Regions from separate parts of the Streptomyces sp. NPDC057010 genome, predicted to be linked through region 2. Evidence: riboswitches for the same ligand, from Rfam matches in the RefSeq annotation. Region 2 holds a riboswitch; the other holds the start of a gene.

Region 1 (5,465 bases), on a different contig from region 2:
CCCCGCAGCGGCAACGGCCCACCAGGGTAAGGCCGTTGCGGTCATGAGGTGGTGGCCGGTGGCCGCGAGCAGCACGCAGACGGCTGCGAACATCGCAGCCCGGGCGGCTCGGGAACAGGGGCCTGGTGTCATGGCGGGCTCATCCTCGCACCGCGATTCCGGGCGGTGCACCCGGGTGCGCACGATCTGAGCAATTCTTGTACTTCTTCTGTATCCCGCCTGGATCGCGTGCCCCAGGTGCCCCACGTGCCGCGGGGCCCGGCGGCCGGATGCCGCCGGGCCCTCGCTGGTTTCCCGGGACCGGTCAGCCGGAGGTCAGCTCGGAGCGGACCGTGTGGGCCGCCGCGACCAGGTGCTCCAGGGAGGCCCGGGTCTCCGGCCAACCGCGGGTCTTCAGGCCGCAGTCCGGGTTGACCCACAGCCGCTCGGCCGGGATCGCCCGGAGCCCCTTGCGCAGCAGGGCGGCCGCCTCGTCGGCGGAGGGGACGCGCGGCGAGTGGATGTCCCAGACGCCCGGCCCGACCTCGCGCGGGTAGCCCGCGCCCGCGAGTTCGTCCGCCACCTGCATGTGGGAGCGGGCGGCTTCCAGGCTGATGACGTCCGCGTCGAGGTCGTCGATGGCCTGGAGGACGTCGCCGAACTCCGCGTAGCACATGTGGGTGTGGATCTGGGTCTCCGGCCGGACCCCGCTCGTGGTGAGCCGGAACGATTCGGTGGCCCAGGCCAGGTACTCGGCGTGCCCGTCGGCCCGCAGCGGAAGGGTTTCACGCAGGGCGGGCTCGTCCACCTGGATCACCGAAGTCCCCGCGGCCTCCAGGTCGTTCACCTCGTCCCGCAGGGCGAGGGCCACCTTGCGGGCGGTGTCGCCGAGCGGCTGGTCGTCGCGTACGAAGGACCAGGCCAGCATGGTGACCGGGCCGGTCAGCATCCCCTTGACGGGACGGCCCGTCTGCGCCTGGGCGTAGGAGGTCCAGCGGACGGTCATCGGGTCGGGGCGGGAGATGTCGCCGGCGAGGACCGGCGGGCGGACGTAGCGCGTCCCGTACGACTGGACCCAGCCGTGCTGCGTGGCCAGGTAGCCGGTCAGCTGTTCGGCGAAGTACTGGACCATGTCGTTGCGTTCGGGCTCCCCGTGCACGAGCACGTCGATGCCCGCCTTCTCCTGGAAGGCGAGGACCTCGCGGATCTCGGCCTCGATGCGCTCCTCGTAGCCGTCCGTGCCGAGGCGTCCGGCGCGCAGGTCGGCGCGGGCGGTGCGCAACTCCGGGGTTTGCGGGAAGGAGCCGATCGTGGTGGTGGGCAGCGGGGGCAGGCGCAGGTGGGCCCGCTGGGCGGGGGCCCGGTCGGCGTAGGGCTGCGGGCGGCGGGCATCGGCCGCGGTGACCGCGGCGGCGCGGGCCCGTACGGCCGGGTCGTGGGTGAGCGCCGAGCTCGCCCGCGAGGCCAGGTCGGCCCGGTTGGCGGCGAGTTCGGCCGCGATCGCGTCGGTACCGTGGGCCAGGCCGCGGGCCAGCGTGGTGATCTCGGCGCTCTTCTGCCGGGCGAAGGCCAGCCAGCGGCGGACCTGCGGGTCGATGTCGCGTTCGGCGGCGACGTCCAGCGGGACGTGCAGCAGGGAACAGGACGCGGCGACGTCGACGCGGTCGGCGAGGCCCAGCAGCGTGCCCAGGGTGGTGAGGGACTTCGCGTGGTCGTTGATCCAGATGTTGCGGCCGTTGACCACGCCGGCGACCAGGCGCTTGCCGGGCAGGCCGCCCACGGCGGCGAGGTCGGCGAGGTTGCCGGCGGCCCGCTCGGTGAAGTCCAGGGCCAGGCCCTCGACGGGCGCCTTCGCGAGCACCGGCAGGGCGTCGCCCAGCCGGTCGAAGTACGAGGCGACCAGCATCCTGGGCCGGTCGGTGAGCGCGCCGAGCTCCCGGTAGGCGCGGGCCGCGGCGCCCAGGTCGGCCGGGGTCCGGTCCTGGACGAGGGCCGGCTCGTCCAGCTGCACCCACTCGGCGCCGGCCGCCCGCAGGTCGGCGAGGACCTGCGCGTAGACGGGCAGCAGCCGGTCCAGGAGGGTCAGCGGCTGGAAGCCGGGTGCGACGCCGGGGGCCGGCTTGGCCAGCAGGAGGTAGGTGACCGGGCCGACGAGCACGGGCCGCGGGGCCAGCCCGAGGGCGAGGGCCTCGCGCAGCTCCGCGACCTGCTTGGCCGAGTCGGCGGTGAAGGCGGTGTCGGGGCCGAGTTCGGGGACGAGGTAGTGGTAGTTGGTGTCGAACCACTTGGTCATCTCCAGCGGCGCCACGTCCTGGGTGCCGCGGGCCATCGCGAAGTAGCCGTCGAGGGCGTCGGCGGCGACCGCCGCCCGGTGCCGGGCGGGAACGGCGCCGACCATCACGCTGGTGTCCAGCACGTGGTCGTAGTATGAGAAGTCGCCGGTCGGCACCTCGGTGATGCCGGCCCCGGCGAGCTGCCGCCAGTTCGAGCGGCGCAGGTCCCGGGCGGTGCGGTGGAGGGCATCGGCGGTGACGCGGCCCTTCCAGTAGCCCTCGACGGCCTTCTTCAGTTCGCGGTTCTGACCCTGCCGGGGGTAGCCGTACACGGTGGGCCGTGCTGCCGCGGCTGCGGACTTGTCTGTCACGGAACTCTCCTTCGCGAGCCTGTCTCCATGGCCCGGTGAGGGCCGAAGGCGCGAAGGGGTGCCGGAACGGGCGGCCCGCCGGGGTCGCGTACGGCTGGGTACGCGACGGGAGACCCGCCTGAGGTGCACGCCGACCCGCCCACGAGGTCACCGGGAAACCGTGCGCGGTCGTTCGCGCACGGGCAACGGGCAGGTCTTCGGACTCGCGGGCACACCGACCTCTGTTTCGAGAGGCGGCACCTACTGGCCGTCGCTTCCCAGGACCGGTTCCGGTCCCAGTGCGTATGACGGCGGTCGTTCCCGCTCACCGCTGCGGGGCAGTCCCGGATTCCCACCGGGTTCCCTCTTGCGACGCGTCCCGCCTGGCGGACGGGAGCGAACCAGCTGCGTTCACAAGCCTACCCGCTGTACGCGTGGAAACCACGAGCCGATTTCCGGCCCGACCGTCCCAAGCCCCCGGAGCCGGCAGCCCTGTTGACTAGGATGATCACTTCTCTTGATCAGAGACGAAGGAGTCACCGCTCGTGATCGTGATCGCCCACCTCAGCGATGTCCATCTCGACGGCGGCACGCGGGCCGCCGACCGCACCCGCGCCGTCATGGAGTACCTCGACAGCCTGCCGTACGACCTGGACGCCGTCCTGGTCAGCGGTGACATAGCCGACCACGCCACCGCCGCCGAATACGAGGAAGCCGCCAAACTGCTGCGCTCCCGGCACCCGTTGGTCATCTGCCCCGGCAACCACGACGAGCGGGTCGCCTTCCGGCAGGGGCTGCTGGGGGAGGGGCCCGCCGCGGCCGCGGCACCGGTCGACCAGGTGCTGCGCGGGGACGGGTTCGTGCTCGCGGTGTGCGACTCCTCCGTCCCCGGCGAGGACCACGGCCTGCTGGAGGAGTCCACGCTCGGCTGGCTGGACGGCGTACTGGCCGACACGCCGCGGGAGACCCCGGTGCTGGTCGCCTTCCACCACCCGCCGGCTGCGCTGCACACCCCGTACGTGGACGAGATCCGGCAGTTCGGCGAGGAGCGGCTCGCGGCGCTGGCCGAGCGGCACCCGCACCTCAAGGCCTTCCTGTGCGGGCACGCCCACACCGCGGCGGCGACCACCTTCGCCGGGCGCCCGCTGCTGGTCGCGCCGGGCGTGGTCTCCACCCTGCGGCTCCCCTGGGAGGTCCAGACCGCACCCGACCACCACGTCCACCTCGACGAGCCGCCCGCCGTCGCCTTCCACGTGCTGGGCGAGGACGGGCGGCTGACGACCCACTACCGGGTGGTCGTGGCCCGCCCGTAGGCGCGGCCGGCGCGGCGGGCCACTCGTGCGCGGGGTCAGGGGCCCACGGTGATCTGCTGGGCCGGGTCGGTCGTGTCGGCGACGAGGTAGACGGCGTTGAAGGTGGACGAGGTCGCGCTCGTCGGGCAGCCGAACCCGCCGGTGACCTTGACCGGCACGGAGGCGTTGGTGAAGGTCAGGCTCGACGGCGCGCCGTTGGCCCAGGTGCCGCCGACGTTGGCCGCGGCCGTGGGCGCCGCCGTGACGGTACAGGAGGCGAGCCCCGTCGTCTTGACCACCAGCCCGCCGACCGGCACGGTCATGGTCGCGGTGACGGGGGAGCCGTCCTGCATCGACACCGACCAGGCGCCGCTGGTGGTGACCGTGGGGGTCACGCCCGGCATGCTGGAGGTGCAGGAGCTGTACGTCGGCGGCGAGATCGGCGAGGAGACCGGCCCGGCGGCGTTGTGGTTGCCGGGCGCGGCCGGCACCGTGCCGGTGGAGACGGAGACCGTACAGGTCACCGTCACCGACCCGGCCTTGAGGGTGGCCTTCCCGCTGAGGGTGGCCTTGAAGGAGTGCCCGGCCGGGGTGACGGTGGTCGACCCGGCCGCGGGCAACGGCGCGGCGGTGGCGGTGGCGGTGACCGAGGCCACCGACAGGGCTCCGGCGGCGGCCAACCCGAGGGCGAGCGCGGTGCGCGTACGGCTCATGGCTGTGCTCCTTGGGGATCCTGGTGCAGGGTGGGAGGGGGAGTGGGGCTGGGGGAGGAGCCCGGGCGCGGCGTGGCGGCGTACGGCTGCCAGGCGAACATCAGGCCGCCGCCGAGGATCCCGAGCAGGGTGCCGATCAGGAACCCGCCCAGGTTCGACAGGACCAGGGCCGCGGTGGCGATCAGCGTGGTGAGGACACCGGACAGGTTCCGCTGCGGGGGTGAGAACCAGGCGGTGAGCCCGAGCACGATCATGACGATGCCCATCAGCACGGAGGGGATGCCCGCCACCCCCTGCTGGAGCATGACCTTCAGTGGTGCGAGCGGCAGGAGGCAGATCTCCGTCCCGGCGAGGATCGCGAGGAGCCCTCCCCAGAACGGCCGGCTGCGCCGCCACCGCCGCCAGCGGGTCAGAAGCATTCCTTCTTGCCCTTGCTGATGCCCATGGCGAGCCCGGAGAGCTTGAAGGTGCCGGCGTTGGTCGCCCACGCCGTCTGCTGGAGGTTGGTGATGCTGACCCGGTCCGCCTGCTGGGCGAAGAGGTCCTGCATCCCCTGGGCTTCGGCCGGCCCCTTGTCGAGGGTGGAGGCGTCGCGCCCGATCTCGATGTTGGAGAACACGGCGTCGCCGGCGAGCTGCGTCGCGTCGACGAACAGGTTGCTCGCCTCGACCGGGGTCTTCTGACCGGCGGTGAGGTTGAGTGAGATGTCCCCGATCACCGGCAGGGAGGTGACCACGGACTGGCAGAGGCTGTTCAGCTTCGCCTCGCGGATGGCGGTGACCGCCACGGGGATGAGCTCCTCGCGGGCGTTGACGTCGACGCTGCCGTACTGGGCGAAGCCCTCGCCCTCCAGGCTCT
Region 2 (5,465 bases):
ACCCGCTCGGCGGCATCAACCAGCTCTTCCCGCTGTTCGGCATCGCGAACCAGCTGCTGGCCGCGGTGGCCCTGGCCGTCTGCACCACGCTGCTGGTCAAGTCCGGCCGGCTGAAGTGGGCCTGGGTGACGGGCGTTCCGCTGGCCTGGGACGTGGCCGTCACGCTCACCGCCAGCTACCAGAAGATCTTCTCGGAGGACGTGAAGGTCGGCTTCTTCGCGCAGCGCGACAAGTACCAGACCGGGATCGACGCGGGGAAGGTGCTGCCGCCCGCGAAGAACATGGACGACATGCACACCGTGGTCACCAACGCCACGGTGGACGGCGCGCTGTCGGCGCTGTTCGCGATCCTGATCATCATCGTGCTGGCGGACGCGGCCCGGACGTGCTTCAAGGCCATCAGCAGCCCCGAGTCCGTGAGGCTCTCCGAGGTCCCGTGGACCGAGTCGAAGATCATCGCCCCGGCCGGGCTCGTCCCGACCGCCGAGGAGCGGGCGGAGCTCGCCGCGGCGGGCCTCGACTCGGGCGGCGGACGCCCGAAGGAGCCGGTGGCCTGATGAGCCGCCTGCGCAGCGCGCTGGAGCGGGCCCGGTACTACGTACGGGAGTTCTCGGGCGAGGCGGCGTACGACCGCCACGTCGCCCACGCCCGCTCCCACGACCCGCACGCCGCGGTCCCGACCCGCCGCGAGTTCGAGCGGGCTCGCACGGACGCCCGCGAGGCGGACCCCCGCGAGGGCTTCCGCTGCTGCTGAACACACACGAAGGGCCCCGCCCCCCGGCGGGGCCCTTCGGCGCGTGTGGGCTCAACGCACCCAGTCCTTGAGGGGCTCGGTCCGGAGGGTGACGCCGACGGGGTCGGGGAGCTCGACGTCCTTGCCGAACGGAATGCTGCGCACCAGCTCGTACCGCGGCCCGTCGGGCTCGCTGTGGACGGCAACCAGGCCGTTGTCCCGGTCGACCAGCAGATAGACAGGGATACCGGTCTCCGCATAGGCCCGGGGCTTGTCGACCCGGCTGCGCCGGTCGGTTTCACGGTCGTACGAGGTGACCTCGGCAACCATGAGCACCGGCTTCGGGTCGCCCCATTCACCCTGTCCTGCGAACGCCTCGCTCGGCGCCAACGCGCCGTCGGCCGTGGCACGGCACGCGAGATCCGTCTGTACCCGCAGTCCCTTCAGGCATGCAGGAAGAGCTCCGGCCTCGCCTCGAGCAAGCCGCGCGTCAGCCACTGGGCCACCCTCCCCCGATTCCCGTCATGCCGGGCCTTGACGCTCAGTCGCCCGTCGATGAACTCGAGCCGCAGCCCTTGCGCCACGCGGGCGGCGATCCGCGCCACCGCCTCGAACTCTTCGGGAAGCATGTGGGGTCGATCCCCTCGGGTGCCCATGCCCGTCAGGGTAGTGTCCGGCACACTCGACCGCATGGACATCGTGATCAGGCAGGCGCTGCCGGCGGAGTACGAGGAGCTCGGGGAGATCACCGCGCGGGCCTACCTCGGGGACGGGCTGCTCACCTACGGCGAGGAGGACCCGTACCTCGCGCGGCTGCGGGACGTGGCCGGGCGGGCCGCCGACAGCGAGATACTGGTCGCCGTGCGGAGCGACGGCCGGCTGCTCGGCGGTGTGGCCTTCGCCCCGCCCGGGAGTTCCTTCCGCGACATCGCGCAGTCCGACGAAGCCGAGTTCCGGATGCTGGCCGTCGCCCGGGAGGGCCGCGGACAGGGGGCCGGCGAGGCACTGGTACGAGCCTGCATCGACCGCGCCCGGGCCCTCGACGGCGTACGGCGCCTCGTGCTGTCCACGTCGGATGACATGCCGGCCGCCCACCGGATCTATGAACGCCTCGGCTTCGTACGGACCCCCGCGCGGGACTGGGCGCCGTTCCCCGCCCTCACTCTGCTTACGTACGGTCTCGAACTGTAGCCACGGCGACACAACATCTAGGGGGTCGCACAGGACACGGCCCCCACATGTATGCTCATGCCTGCTGTCGCCGCAGGGGAATCCGGTGTGAATCCGGAACTGTCCCGCAACGGTATGAAGTGCACCCATCGGTGCACCCGCAAGTCCGAAGACCTGCCGACAGTGCGCCCGGCTCGACCGAACCGGGTGCCGATACGTCCGGGCCTCGCGGTTGGGCCGGTGGACGCCGTGCGGTGTGCGCGACCTGTCGCGCCCGCATGCGCCTCCCCGTGCCCTGCCCGCCGACGCCGGGCCGAGCGAGGGAGAGCTCCCGCCGTGACCATCGCGCCTTCCGCACCGCGCGCCGAGTCCGTTTCAGGCGACAACACCGAGGGCCCGGGGGCCACGCTGCTGCGTACCCTCACCGAGCTGACGGCCGACCTCCCCGACGCCGACCCCGGCCGGGTCGCCGCCGCCGCGCTGCGCGGCCGCAGCGCCGCCGCCGACGAGGCCGAGCTGCGGGGGCTGGCCACCGAGGCCGCCGCCGGGCTGATCTCCGAGGACCCGGCGTACTCCAGGCTCGCCGCCCGGCTGCTGACGCTGGCCGTCGCCGACGAGGCCGCCGGCCAGGGCGCCACCTCCTTCTCCGCCTCCGTCGAGGTCGGCCACCGCGAGGGGCTCATCGCCGACCGCACGGCCGAGTTCGTCCGCACCCACGCGGCCCGCCTGGACGCGCTGGTGGAACACACTCTCGCCGAGGGCGCGGACGACCGGTTCGGCTTCTTCGGCCTGCGCACCCTGCACAGCCGCTACCTGCTGCGCCACCCCATCACCCGCCAGGTCATCGAGACCCCGCAGTACTTCATGCTGCGCGTGGCCTGCGGCCTCGCCGAGGACGAGAGCGTGCGCGCCGTCGAGGAAGTGGCTTCGCTCTACCGGCTGATGAGCCGCCTCGACTACCTGCCGTCCTCCCCCACGCTCTTCAACTCCGGCACCCGGCACCCGCAGATGTCCTCCTGCTACCTGCTGGACTCCCCGCTGGACGAGCTCGACTCGATCTACGACCGCTACCACCAGGTCGCCCGCCTCTCGAAGCACGCCGGCGGCATCGGCCTGTCGTACTCCCGCATCCGCGCCCGCGGTTCGCTGATCCGCGGCACCAACGGCCACTCCAACGGCATCGTGCCGTTCCTGAAGACCCTGGACGCCTCCGTCGCCGCCGTGAACCAGGGCGGCCGCCGCAAGGGCGCCGCCGCCGTCTACCTGGAGACCTGGCACGCGGACATCGAGGAGTTCCTGGAGCTGCGCGACAACACCGGCGAGGACCAGCGCCGTACGCACAACCTCAACCTCGCCCACTGGATCCCGGACGAGTTCATGCGCCGCGTGAACGCGGACGGCCAGTGGTCGCTGTTCTCCCCGGCCGACGTCCCCGAGCTGGTGGACCTGTACGGCGCCGACTTCGACGCCGCGTACGTCAAGGCCGAGGCGGCCGGGCTCGCCAAGAAGACCATGCCGGCCCGCGACCTGTACGGCCGCATGATGCGCACGCTCGCGCAGACCGGCCAGGGCTGGATGACCTTCAAGGACGCCTCCAACCGGACCGCGAACCAGACCGCGCTGCCCGGCACGGTCGTCCACTCCTCCAACCTCTGCACCGAGATCATCGAGGTCACCAACGACGGCGAGACCGCCGTCTGCAACCTCGGCTCGGTCAACCTGGGCGCCTTCGTGGCCGGCGGGGAGCTGGACTGGGAGCGCCTGGACGAGACCGTCCGGACGGCCGTGACCTTCCTCGACCGCGTGGTCGACATCAACTTCTACCCGACCGAGCAGGCCGGCCGCTCCAACGCCAAGTGGCGTCCGGTGGGCCTGGGCGCGATGGGCCTCCAGGACGTCTTCTTCAAGCTGCGGCTCCCCTTCGACTCCCCCGAGGCGAAGGCCCTGTCGACGAAGATCTCCGAGCGGATCATGCTGGCCGCGTACGAGGCGTCCTGCGACCTCGCCGAGCGCAGCGGCCCGCTCCCGGCGTGGGCCGAGACCCGCACCGCCCAGGGCGTCCTGCACCCGGACCACTACGACGTGGCGCTGAACTGGCCGGAGCGCTGGGACGCGCTGCGCGCCCGGGTCGCGAAGACCGGCATGCGCAACTCCCTGCTCCTCGCGATCGCCCCGACGGCGACGATCGCCTCGATCGCGGGCGTGTACGAGTGCATCGAGCCGCAGGTCTCCAACCTCTTCAAGCGCGAGACCCTCAGCGGTGAGTTCCTCCAGGTCAACGCCTACCTGGTGGAGGAGCTGAAGCAGCTCGGCGTGTGGGACGCGCAGACCCGCGAGGCGCTGCGCGACTCCTCCGGCTCGGTGCAGGGCTTCGGCTGGATCCCGGCCGAGGTGCGCGAGCTGTACCGCACGGCGTGGGAGATCCCGCAGCGCGGCCTGATCGACATGGCCGCGGCCCGTACCCCGTTCCTGGACCAGAGCCAGTCCCTGAACCTGTTCATGGAGACGCCGACCATCGGCAAGCTCAGCTCGATGTACGCGTACGCCTGGAAGCAGGGTCTGAAGACCACGTACTACCTGCGCTCGCGCCCGGCGACGAAGATCGCCCGCGCCGCGCAGGCCGCCACCACCCCCGTGGCCCTCCCGCAGGCCGTCGACGCCGACGCGCTGGCCTGCTCCCTTGAGAACCCCGAGTCCTGCGAGGCCTGCCAGTAATGAGCTCCACCGACAAGAAGAACCTCCTGGACCCGGGCTTCGAGCTCACGCTCCGCCCGATGCGCTACCCGGACTTCTACGAGCGCTACCGCGACGCGATCAAGAACACGTGGACGGTGGAGGAGGTCGACCTCCACTCGGACGTCGCCGACCTCGCGAAGCTGACGCCGGCCGAGCAGCACATGATCGGCCGCTTGGTCGCGTTCTTCGCGACGGGCGACTCGATCGTCTCGAACAACCTCGTCCTGACCCTGTACAAGCACATCAACTCCCCGGAGGCGCGCCTGTACCTGTCGCGCCAGCTGTTCGAGGAGGCCGTGCACGTCCAGTTCTACCTGACGCTGCTCGACACCTACCTGCCCGACCCGGAGGACCGCGCCGCGGCCTTCGACGCGGTGGAGAACATCCCGTCGATCCGCGAGAAGGCGCAGTTCTGCTTCAAGTGGATGGACTCGGTCGAGAAGATCGACCGCCTGGAGACCCAGGCCGACCGCCGCCGCTTCCTGCTGAACCTGATCTGCTTCGCGGCGTGCATCGAGGGCCTGTTCTTCTACGGCGCCTTCGCCTACGTCTACTGGTTCCGCTCCCGCGGCCTGCTGCACGGCCTGGCCACGGGGACGAACTGGGTGTTCCGGGACGAGACCTGCCACATGGACTTCGCGTTCCAGGTGGTGGACACGGTCCGCAACGAGGAGCCGGAGCTCTTCGACGAGGCCCTCCAGCAGCAGGTCACCGACATGCTGAAGGAGGCCGTGGAGGCGGAGCTGCAGTTCGGCCGCGACCTGTGCGGCGACGGCCTGCCGGGCATGAACACCGAGTCGATGCGCGAGTACCTGGAGTGCGTCGC

What was found. A riboswitch is a leader RNA that binds a small molecule or an ion and turns the genes downstream of it on or off. The one in region 2 is predicted to bind cobalamin.
Region 1: linked by a shared signal. The riboswitch ahead of metE (5-methyltetrahydropteroyltriglutamate--homocysteine S-methyltransferase) and the one ahead of ACFTXQ_RS33550 (ribonucleoside-diphosphate reductase subunit alpha) in region 2 are both predicted to bind cobalamin.

What each region holds. Positions count from the first base shown of each region.
Region 1 covers NZ_JBHUSC010000075.1:6,738-12,202, forward strand. The annotation lists gene ACFTXQ_RS33995 (hypothetical protein) at 1-132, opposite strand, end outside; gene metE (5-methyltetrahydropteroyltriglutamate--homocysteine S-methyltransferase) at 305-2,623, opposite strand; cobalamin riboswitch at 2,794-3,023, opposite strand; gene ACFTXQ_RS34005 (metallophosphoesterase) at 3,148-3,915, shown strand; gene ACFTXQ_RS34010 (hypothetical protein) at 3,951-4,607, opposite strand; gene ACFTXQ_RS34015 (DUF6114 domain-containing protein) at 4,604-5,026, opposite strand; gene ACFTXQ_RS34020 (DUF6230 family protein) at 5,017-5,465, opposite strand, start outside.
Region 2 covers NZ_JBHUSC010000071.1:15,014-20,478, reverse strand. The annotation lists gene ACFTXQ_RS33575 (carbon starvation CstA family protein) at 1-557, shown strand, start outside; gene ACFTXQ_RS33570 (CstA-like transporter-associated (seleno)protein) at 557-754, shown strand; gene ACFTXQ_RS33565 (Uma2 family endonuclease) at 806-1,231, opposite strand; gene ACFTXQ_RS33560 (hypothetical protein) at 1,177-1,362, opposite strand; gene ACFTXQ_RS33555 (GNAT family N-acetyltransferase) at 1,424-1,924, shown strand; cobalamin riboswitch at 1,969-2,100, shown strand; gene ACFTXQ_RS33550 (ribonucleoside-diphosphate reductase subunit alpha) at 2,240-4,618, shown strand; gene ACFTXQ_RS33545 (ribonucleotide-diphosphate reductase subunit beta) at 4,618-5,465, shown strand, end outside.